DNA from 2 places in the Catenuloplanes sp. NPDC051500 genome. Region 1 is predicted to be linked to the other one. Evidence: riboswitches for the same ligand, from Rfam matches in the RefSeq annotation. Region 1 holds a riboswitch; the other holds the start of a gene.
The links. A riboswitch is a leader RNA that binds a small molecule or an ion and turns the genes downstream of it on or off. The one in region 1 is predicted to bind cyclic di-AMP.
Positions count from the first base shown of each region.

Region 1 (4,192 bases):
CACGCTGGCGATCGCCTCCCCGAAGGTCCGTACGTGCCGGAACGGCACGTCGTTCACGTCGAGGCGGACCGCCAGGTCGTAGGCGCGCTCGCCGGTGATCAGGATCTGCCGTCCGCGCAGTGGCGAGAAGTCGACGTCGAACAGCCAGGACGTGTCCAGGCCGTCGGGGTCGCGGGAGTTGATGGAGAGCAGCGTGGGCGCGTTGTCGGCCATGTCGAAGGCCTCCAGCCAGCTGGCCGGGTTCTTCGCCAGCAGCAGCCGGATGTTGCGCCCGTCGCGGTCGACCTGCGCGTAGCGCCCGGCCACCGAGGCGACCGAGGAGAGCGTGGGCACGGCCTGGAGTGGCCGGATGCCGAACGCGGACGCTACGGCGAGCGCGGTGGCCGCGTTGCCGAGGTTCACCCGGCCGGGCAGTTGCAGGCGGACGAGGTGCCAGGCGCCGCTCGGGTCGAGTACGCCGTCGTCCTCGACGACCCACTGCGGCTGCGGGCGGCGCAGCGGGCAGCCGGTGCACCACCACTGGCCGTCGGCGCGCTCGATTGTCGAGCCGCACTCCGGGCACACCCAGGAGTCGTCCTGCCAGCGCTGTCCCGCGCTGAACCAGGTGACTGTGGGTGAGTTCCCGGCCGCCCAGACGATCATCGGGTCGTCCGAGTTGGCGACGATCATGATTTCCGGGTGCTTGGCAAGCGTGGTGCGCCAGAGCTGGGCGATCATCGCCACCTCCTTGGCCCGGTCCAGCTGGTCGCGGGAGAGGTTGAGCAGCGCGATCACGCGCGGCCGCGTCTCCTCGATGACCTGGGGGAGGTAGTGCTCGTCCACCTCAAGCACCGCGTACGGCGTGGCGCCCGCCTTGGCGAGCGCGGACGTGTGCCCACTTGGCATGTTCGCGCCGAAGGAGTTGGTCGCCACCGGGCCGAGAACGCCCAGGGCGGCCGCGGTGAGCCGGGTGGTGGTGGTTTTTCCGTTGGTGCCGGAGACCAGCGCGATGGCGCGGCCGGCGGCGAGGTGCTCGAGCAGGTCGGGGTCGATCTTGAGCCCGATCCAGCCACCGATCACGGACCCGTCCCCCCGCCCGGCCGCGCGGGAGAGCGCGGCAGCGGTGCGGGAGACCTGGGTCGCGACCTTGGCGCGGAGGGGCAGGTTGCCTTGCGTCACCCGTGCGAGGTTACCGGACCGGCACCGCTTCACGATCGGCTCGTTCGGCCCCTTGCATGCTGTCCGGGCGGACCAATTGATCACGCTGGCGATACGTCGGAGCGCATCCGTGTGACAGCGATTTGTGTGGGAAGCTTCACCGGTTTCGATATACGGAGCGTGTCCGGGTCGGCGCCGCATTTCGGGCACCGGACACACCGGGGTCGCGGGGCGGACATGCCAACCTCGGAGGGTAATCATTCGGCGGCCGGGGCGTGCTCCCGTGGTCCGCTACAAACGACGAGCCGGTAAGCGTCGTGCCACCGGCCGCGCCGACCGCGGGACACACCGAACCCTGCCCGTCCCGGGCGTCGCGACACCCCTCGCAGCACATGGCACTCACGGGCAGGGGCGGGGGAACCACAGTTCCAGGACGGCTCGCATCGCGGGCCTTGGGGTGAAGTCCGGCGTCAGGCCGGACCGGGCACGTTTCGGCGCCCGAATCCGACAGCTAACCCCGCAGGTGCGCCGAAAGGATTTCTTTCGTGTTGACGCATCTCCCGGTCCGGCCCTCCTCGACGCCGGTCCGGCGCTTCACCGTGCCCCGATTCGCGTTGCTTGCGGCGTTGCTCGCGCTCTGTGTCACCGCCGGTCAGTTGACAGGTGTGGACCGGGCGGACGCGGCGGCCTCGCAGAAGGGTGCGGCGGTCGTCGCGTTGGCCAAGAGCCTGGCCGGCAAGCGGTACCGGGCCGGCGGCGCGAGCCCGAGCGGTTTCGACTGCTCCGGCTACACGCAGTACGTCTACCGGAAGGCGGCCGGGCGCACGCTTCCGCACAGTGCGGACCGCCAGCAGCGTTACGGCGCCGCGGTGTCGAAGGCGCAGGCCCGCCCGGGCGACCTGCTCGTCTTCCGGCACGGCGCGCAGGGGTTCCACACCGCGATCTACGCGGGCGGGGACTGGATGTACGACGCGCCGCAGCCGGGTATGCGGGTGGGCAAGCACCGGATCTGGTCGCGGAGTTACGTGGTCCGACGAATAGTCTGATATGGACCGCTTTACGTGCCTGTGACATCTACCGGCCCCTGCCGCGTCCGGCAGGGGCCGGTGTCCCGGCCGCCTGCCCCCGGTCTGAGTGAACACTTGTTTTCCGGGACGTTCGCAGCGGTCGCTCAGAGATCACGAACGGGGACGGTGGGTGTCGGTTATTTCCCTCCACTTCCCTCCACGCAACCGTCCGCCGCCCAGCAGACCGCCGAAAAACCGACCGAAAAATCACCATAAAGGGTACGGCGAAGAGGCCGATCCGAACGGATGTCGGAAACCGGACGGGCGTACTGGATCAAGTCCCTCCACCCTCGACAACCCTCCGTGACGTGCTGTTTTGCACCGTCATGCCCCTTGACTAGGGGCCATTTCTGGTTGCGGGTGGAGGGAAGTGGAGTAAAGTGGGGCCACATGGCGGGGTCGTGGAGAGCCCGCCGGCCCGAGTGATCTGCGGCACCGCGAATGCCGCCGTCGAGGGCGAGGGGGGTGCGCCGCGATGTTTCTCGGCACCCATACCCCGCGCCTGGATGACAAGGGCCGGCTGATCCTCCCGGCCAAGTTCCGGGACGAGCTGGCGGGAGGTGTCGTGATCACAAAAGGGCAGGAACGCTGCCTCTACGTCTTCCCGATGCCCGAGTTCCAGCGCATCTCGGAGGAGCTCCGGACCGCCCCGATGACGCACAAGGCGGCGCGGGCGTACAGCCGGGTCTTCTTCGCCAGCGCACACGACGAGGTGCCGGACCGGCAGGGTCGCGTCACCATCCCCGTCCTCCTCCGGGAGTACGCGGGGCTGGATCGTGAACTGGTCGTGATCGGCGCCAGCACCCGGGTCGAGATCTGGGACAAGCAGGCCTGGGAGACGTATCTCGCGGAGAGCGAGGACGACTTCGCCGACATCGGGGAGGGGGTGCTACCCGGCGGTCTGTAGCGATCGGACCCGTACTGCGAGATCTCCAGCCGCTCGGCGCTCCTGAGACCCCTTCCCCGGTATCAGGCGCGACGGTGGTGACGCCAAGAGAGCGGATGGGGATCTGGCGGTACGGTCTTCGTCGCACTGCTGGCGGGCACTGCGTGAAACGAATCGTCACAGATGGGGGTCGACATGGGGGTGCCCGAGCCGGAGCTCGTGGCCGAGGGCCTGGAATGGCAGGCGCGCGGCACGCACGTGCCCGTCCTGCTGGAGCGGTGCCTGGCGCTGCTCGCCCCCGCGCTGACCGGTGAGAAACCGGTCTATGTGGACACGACCCTGGGTCTCGGCGGACATGCCGAGGCGATCCTGACCGCGAACCCACGGCTGACGCTGATCGGCCTGGACCGGGACACCGAGGCGCTTGAACACTCGCGCCGCCGGCTGGACCGGTTTGCCGACCGCACCCACCTGGTGCACGCGGTCTCGTCCGAGCTGCCCGAGGTGCTGGCGCGACTCGGATTCGAGCAGATCGACGGCGCTCTGTTCGATCTCGGTGTCTCCTCGTTGCAGCTCGACGCGCCCGATCGCGGGTTCGCCTACTCCCAGGACGCTCCGCTGGACATGCGGATGGACCAGGGCAGTGGCGTGACCGCGGAGGACGTGGTCAACGACTACGAGCCAGGCGCACTGGTCAGGCTGCTGCGGGTGTACGGCGAGGAGAAGTTCGCGACCCGCGTCGTCTCGTCGATAGTCCGGGAGCGGGGGCGTTCCCGGATCACGTCGACGCGGCGTCTGGCAGACCTGGTCAGAGACTCCATTCCGGCCGCAGCCCGGCGTACCGGCGGAAATCCTGCAAAAAGAACGTTTCAAGCGTTACGCATCGAGGTAAATGGCGAACTCGCCGCCCTTGAATCGGCGCTACCGGCGGCTCTCGATGCGTTGGCGCCTGGCGGCCGGGTGGTCGTCATGTCCTATCAGTCGCTAGAGGACCGCATCACCAAGCAAGCACTCGCAGCGCGAGCCCGCAGTACCGGGCCGATCGAACTTCCGTTCGAGCTTCCCGGTACCGGACCCACGCTGCGACTTCTCACCCGTGGCG
Region 1 is NZ_JBITDX010000001.1:421,553-425,744, reverse strand. It holds gene ACIA8K_RS01765 (MurT ligase domain-containing protein) at 1-1,143, opposite strand, end outside; cyclic di-AMP (ydaO/yuaA leader) riboswitch at 1,524-1,677, shown strand; gene ACIA8K_RS01760 (C40 family peptidase) at 1,683-2,183, shown strand; gene mraZ (division/cell wall cluster transcriptional repressor MraZ) at 2,680-3,111, shown strand; partial or broken gene rsmH (16S rRNA (cytosine(1402)-N(4))-methyltransferase RsmH) at 3,274-4,192, shown strand, end outside.

Region 2 (4,192 bases), on a different contig from region 1:
ACGAGCAGCTGCCGCCGACCAAGCGTGACCCCCGGGTCGCGGCGCTGCTGGAGTCTCCGCTCGTGGCGGAGGAGCACCTGGTCCAGGACCTGGGCGGACTGCTGATCCACAGCACGAAGAACAGCCAGCTGCGGATGGCCGCCGCGATGGAGCACGTGGTGGAGACGGACGGCCGCCACATGGTCAAGACCGAGGGCAACCCGGACTGGATGCGGACCACTGTCGCCTGCATGCTCGAGCCGGGGCAGAAGCTCCGGATCATCAAGTTCATCGCGTACGGCTGGTCCAGCCGGCGCTCCGTGCCCGCGCTCCGTGACCAGGTCGGCGCCGCACTGGCAAGTGCGCGGCTGACCGGCTGGGACGGGCTGGTCACGGCGCAGCGGGAGTACCTGGACGCGTTCTGGGACCACTCGGATGTCAAGGTCGAGGGCGACCCGGAGGTGCAGCAGGCGGTGCGCTTCGCGCTCTTCCACGTGCTCCAGGCCGGCGCCCGGGCGGAGATGCGGCCGATCGCGTCGAAGGGGCTGACCGGCCCCGGGTACGACGGCCACACGTTCTGGGACTCCGAGACGTTCGTGCTGCCGGTGCTCACCTACACGCAGCCGGATGCGGCCAAGGACGTGCTCCGCTGGCGGCACGCCACGCTCGACCTCGCCAAGGAACGGGCCGAGACGCTCGGCCTGCGCGGCGCGGCGTTCCCGTGGCGGACCATCCGCGGGCACGAGACCTCGGCGTACTGGCCGGCCGGCACCGCGGCGTTCCACATCGCGGCGGACATCGCGGACGCGGCCCGCCGCTACGTGACCGCGACCGGGGACGAGGACTTCGAGCGCGACTACGGGTTCGATCTGCTGATCGAGACGGCCCGGCTGTGGCGCTCGCTCGGCCACCACGACCGGCACGGCCGCTTCCACATCGACGGCGTGACCGGCCCGGACGAGTACACGGCCGTGGTGGACGACAACATCTACACCAACCTGATGGCCCAGCAGAACCTCTACGCGGCGGCGGAGGTGGCGCTGAAGTACCCGGAGAAGGCGAGCGCCGCCGGCATCGACGAGGAGGAGATCGCGGGCTGGCGGGACGCGGGCGCGGCCGTGCACCTGCCGTACGACCACGAACTCGGTGTGCACCAGCAGTCGGAGGGCTTCACCCGGCTGCAGGAATGGGACTTCGAGGGCACGCCGCAGGAGAACTACCCGCTGCTGCTGAACTACCCGTACTTCGACCTCTACCGCAAGCAGGTCGTGAAGCAGGCGGACCTGGTGCTCGCGATGCTGTGGCGCGGCGATGCGTTCAGCGACGAGGAGAAGCAGCGCAACTTCGCCTACTACGAGGCCCGGACGGTCCGTGACTCGTCGCTCTCCGCCTGTACGCAGGCGGTGCTGGCGGCGGAGACCGGGCACCTGGAGCTCGCCCACGACTACCTGGGCGAAGCCGCGCTGATGGACCTGCACGACCTGCACAACAACGCGCGCGAGGGCCTGCACGTGGCGTCGCTGGGCGGATCGTGGATCTCGCTGGTGATGGGTCTCGGCGGCATGCGGGACCACGGCAGTCAGCTGTCCTTCAACCCCCGCCTGCCGGAGCGGATCACCCGGATGGAGTTCGCGCTGCTCTGGCGCGGGCTGCGGCTGCGGGTGGACGTACGCAGCGACGAGGTCACCTACTCGCTGCGGAACGGCACGGGTGAGAAAAGCATCACACTCGTGCACCATGGCGAGCTGGTCACCGTGTCCGCGGACAAGTCGGTGACCATGGCGATTCCGGAGCGCACCGACGTCGGGCCGGAGCCGCATCAGCCGGCCGGTCGCGCGCCGGCACGACGGTCAAGCTCTCTGTAGTCAGCCGATCGACAACTGGTCAGGATAGGTCGCCTCGGGAAACCGGGGCGGCCTATTTCCGTACCATTTAGATGTCGCTCTATGATTTAGGGTCATTGAGCGGGCACTTTCTGTGACTATAGGGTTTTCTTAAGTTTCGTGATCTTGAGCGTGGCTGTTTGTCGCACCTGGGTAGTCTTGCCGCCGGTTGTCATCAGCGGGCGCCGCACCGGCGCCAGTGACCACCACCGCCAAATCGCACAGCGAGTCGGGGAACCACGTTTGTGGGGTGAATCCGCGTCAAGCGGTAGGGGTGTCGTTCCCATCCCGAACCCGTCAGCTAACCCGGCCGGCGGTCCGAGAAAGGGACATGATGCGCCTACGGCGAATAGCGGTGCTTGCCGTGCTGCTGGCGAGCGGTGCCACGGCCGCGCTCGCGACGCCTGCCTACGCGATCGACGAGGGCGGCTCAGATCAGCTCAGAGAACAGCTCGACGCGGCCAGCAAGGGCTTCGTCGAGGCGAAGAACAAGCTTGCCGCCTCGGAGAAGCGCCAGAAGGAGCTGACCGAGGAGCTCAAGACCATCGAGTCGGACCTCGTGGTCCGGGAGAAGACTGTCGGCGAGCTGGCCGGCCGCACGTACCGCAACGGACGCCTCGCCCCGATGGTCGCGATTCTGAACGCGTCCGAGGGCGACGGGTTCATGGACCGCGCCACGTTGGTCGAGACCATGACGATCAACCAGGAGAAGCAGGTCCAGAACCTGGTCACCGCGAAGGACGAGGCCTCGCGTGCGAAGACTGCCATCGAGTCTGAGATCGGTGAGCAGAAGAAGCAGGTCGAGAACATGGAGAAGCGGAAGAAGCAGGCGGAGAGCGCGCTGAAGGCAGCCGGTGGCGGCGCCGCAGCGAACGTCGAGTCCGGCTCCGGTTCCGCCGCGGTCGCGGCGTCGGCCGAGCGCAATTCGGACGGCTCCTTCCCCTCCGAGGGCTGCACGGTGAACGACCCGACCCCGACCGGCGGCTGCATCACGCCGCGCCTGCTGCACGCCTACAAGCAGACGAAATCGGCGGGGTTCAACCACTTCGTGTCCTGCTACCGCAGCGCGGAGGACGGCGGCGAACACCCACGCGGCCGGGCCTGTGACTGGTCGGCCCAGGCGAGCGGCTTCGGCGGCGTCGCGGCCGGCTCGGACAAGGTCTACGGCGACAACCTGGCGAACTTCTACATCAAGAACGCGGACCGCCTCGGCGTGCTCTACGTGATCTGGTTCCGCCGGATCTGGCTGCCGTCGAGCGGCTGGCAGTCCTACTCGGGTGGTGGCAGCCCTTCGGGTGACCATACGAACCACGTACACCTATCGGTGATCTGATGTAGTTCAGGATCCGTTCGAGAACCCGCGGGATAAGCGCATCCCGCGGGTTCTTGCATATGTCACACGCATACAGGTTTGCTGATTTCCGGCGGTGGATAAATCAACCGACCGGGCGACCCGCACTTGACGGGACGCGACCGGCGCGGAACCGTTCAGAAGATCAGCGGGCGCGTCTTCACGGACGTGTGAGGGGAGATCCGGCGGATTGCGATGACAGACTCCGTTGACGAAAACGACATCTTCCAGGGCCGATGTACCGGCGGCCCGCTTGACGGCCGGACGTACGCCATCCGAAAGCCCGCGGGGTTCGTCCTCGCGGACAAGAGCACGGCGACCGGGTGGTACTACGACCGGGTGGACGACGGATTCCGGCTGCGTGCGGGCCAGCCCGTCCGGCTCCGCCAGCCCGACGTCGTCGCGATCGCGGCCGGCGACGACTACGACGTGATCGCCCCGCCGGAGGACCCGGACAGTCAGCCACCGCTGGCGCTTGCCGCGGCGAACCCGAACCCGGCACAGATCACGGCGGAGATCTGGCGCTTCTGGGGGCAGTTCGACGCGTTCGAGCCGTCCGTGCAGCTCGGCGGCGTCTACGCGGCCAAGCCGGGCTACCACAACTACCGCAACGCGCTCGCCACAAGCGACTATTCGCGGGCCGACGTGGCGAACGACAGGCAGGGCCCGGGCGACAAGGCCGCCGCGATCGACCTGACCATGTCCGACACGGCGATGCGCAAGTACACCACCCGGATGGACGTGGCATGCCGGGCGCGGGACGAGCGCCTGTTCATCGGCGGCGCGCCGATCATCCGGGAGTTCATCGGCACCAAGGACAGCCGGACGGTCTACTGCTACGTGCTCACCGGCGGCCGCGCGCTGGGCGTCGGGGCCGACGCCGGGCCGGACCCGGGCCGGGACGACACCCACCTCTGGCACCTGCACCTGTCGATCATCCGCCGGTTCGTCGCCACCCAGGACGCGCTCGACCGGCTCA
Region 2 is NZ_JBITDX010000003.1:377,731-381,922, forward strand. It holds gene ACIA8K_RS08300 (glycoside hydrolase family 65 protein) at 1-1,844, shown strand, start outside; cyclic di-AMP (ydaO/yuaA leader) riboswitch at 2,063-2,194, shown strand; gene ACIA8K_RS08305 (coiled-coil domain-containing protein) at 2,197-3,195, shown strand; gene ACIA8K_RS08310 (hypothetical protein) at 3,409-4,192, shown strand, end outside.
Region 2: another riboswitch for cyclic di-AMP. It lies ahead of ACIA8K_RS08305 (coiled-coil domain-containing protein); the one in region 1 lies ahead of ACIA8K_RS01760 (C40 family peptidase).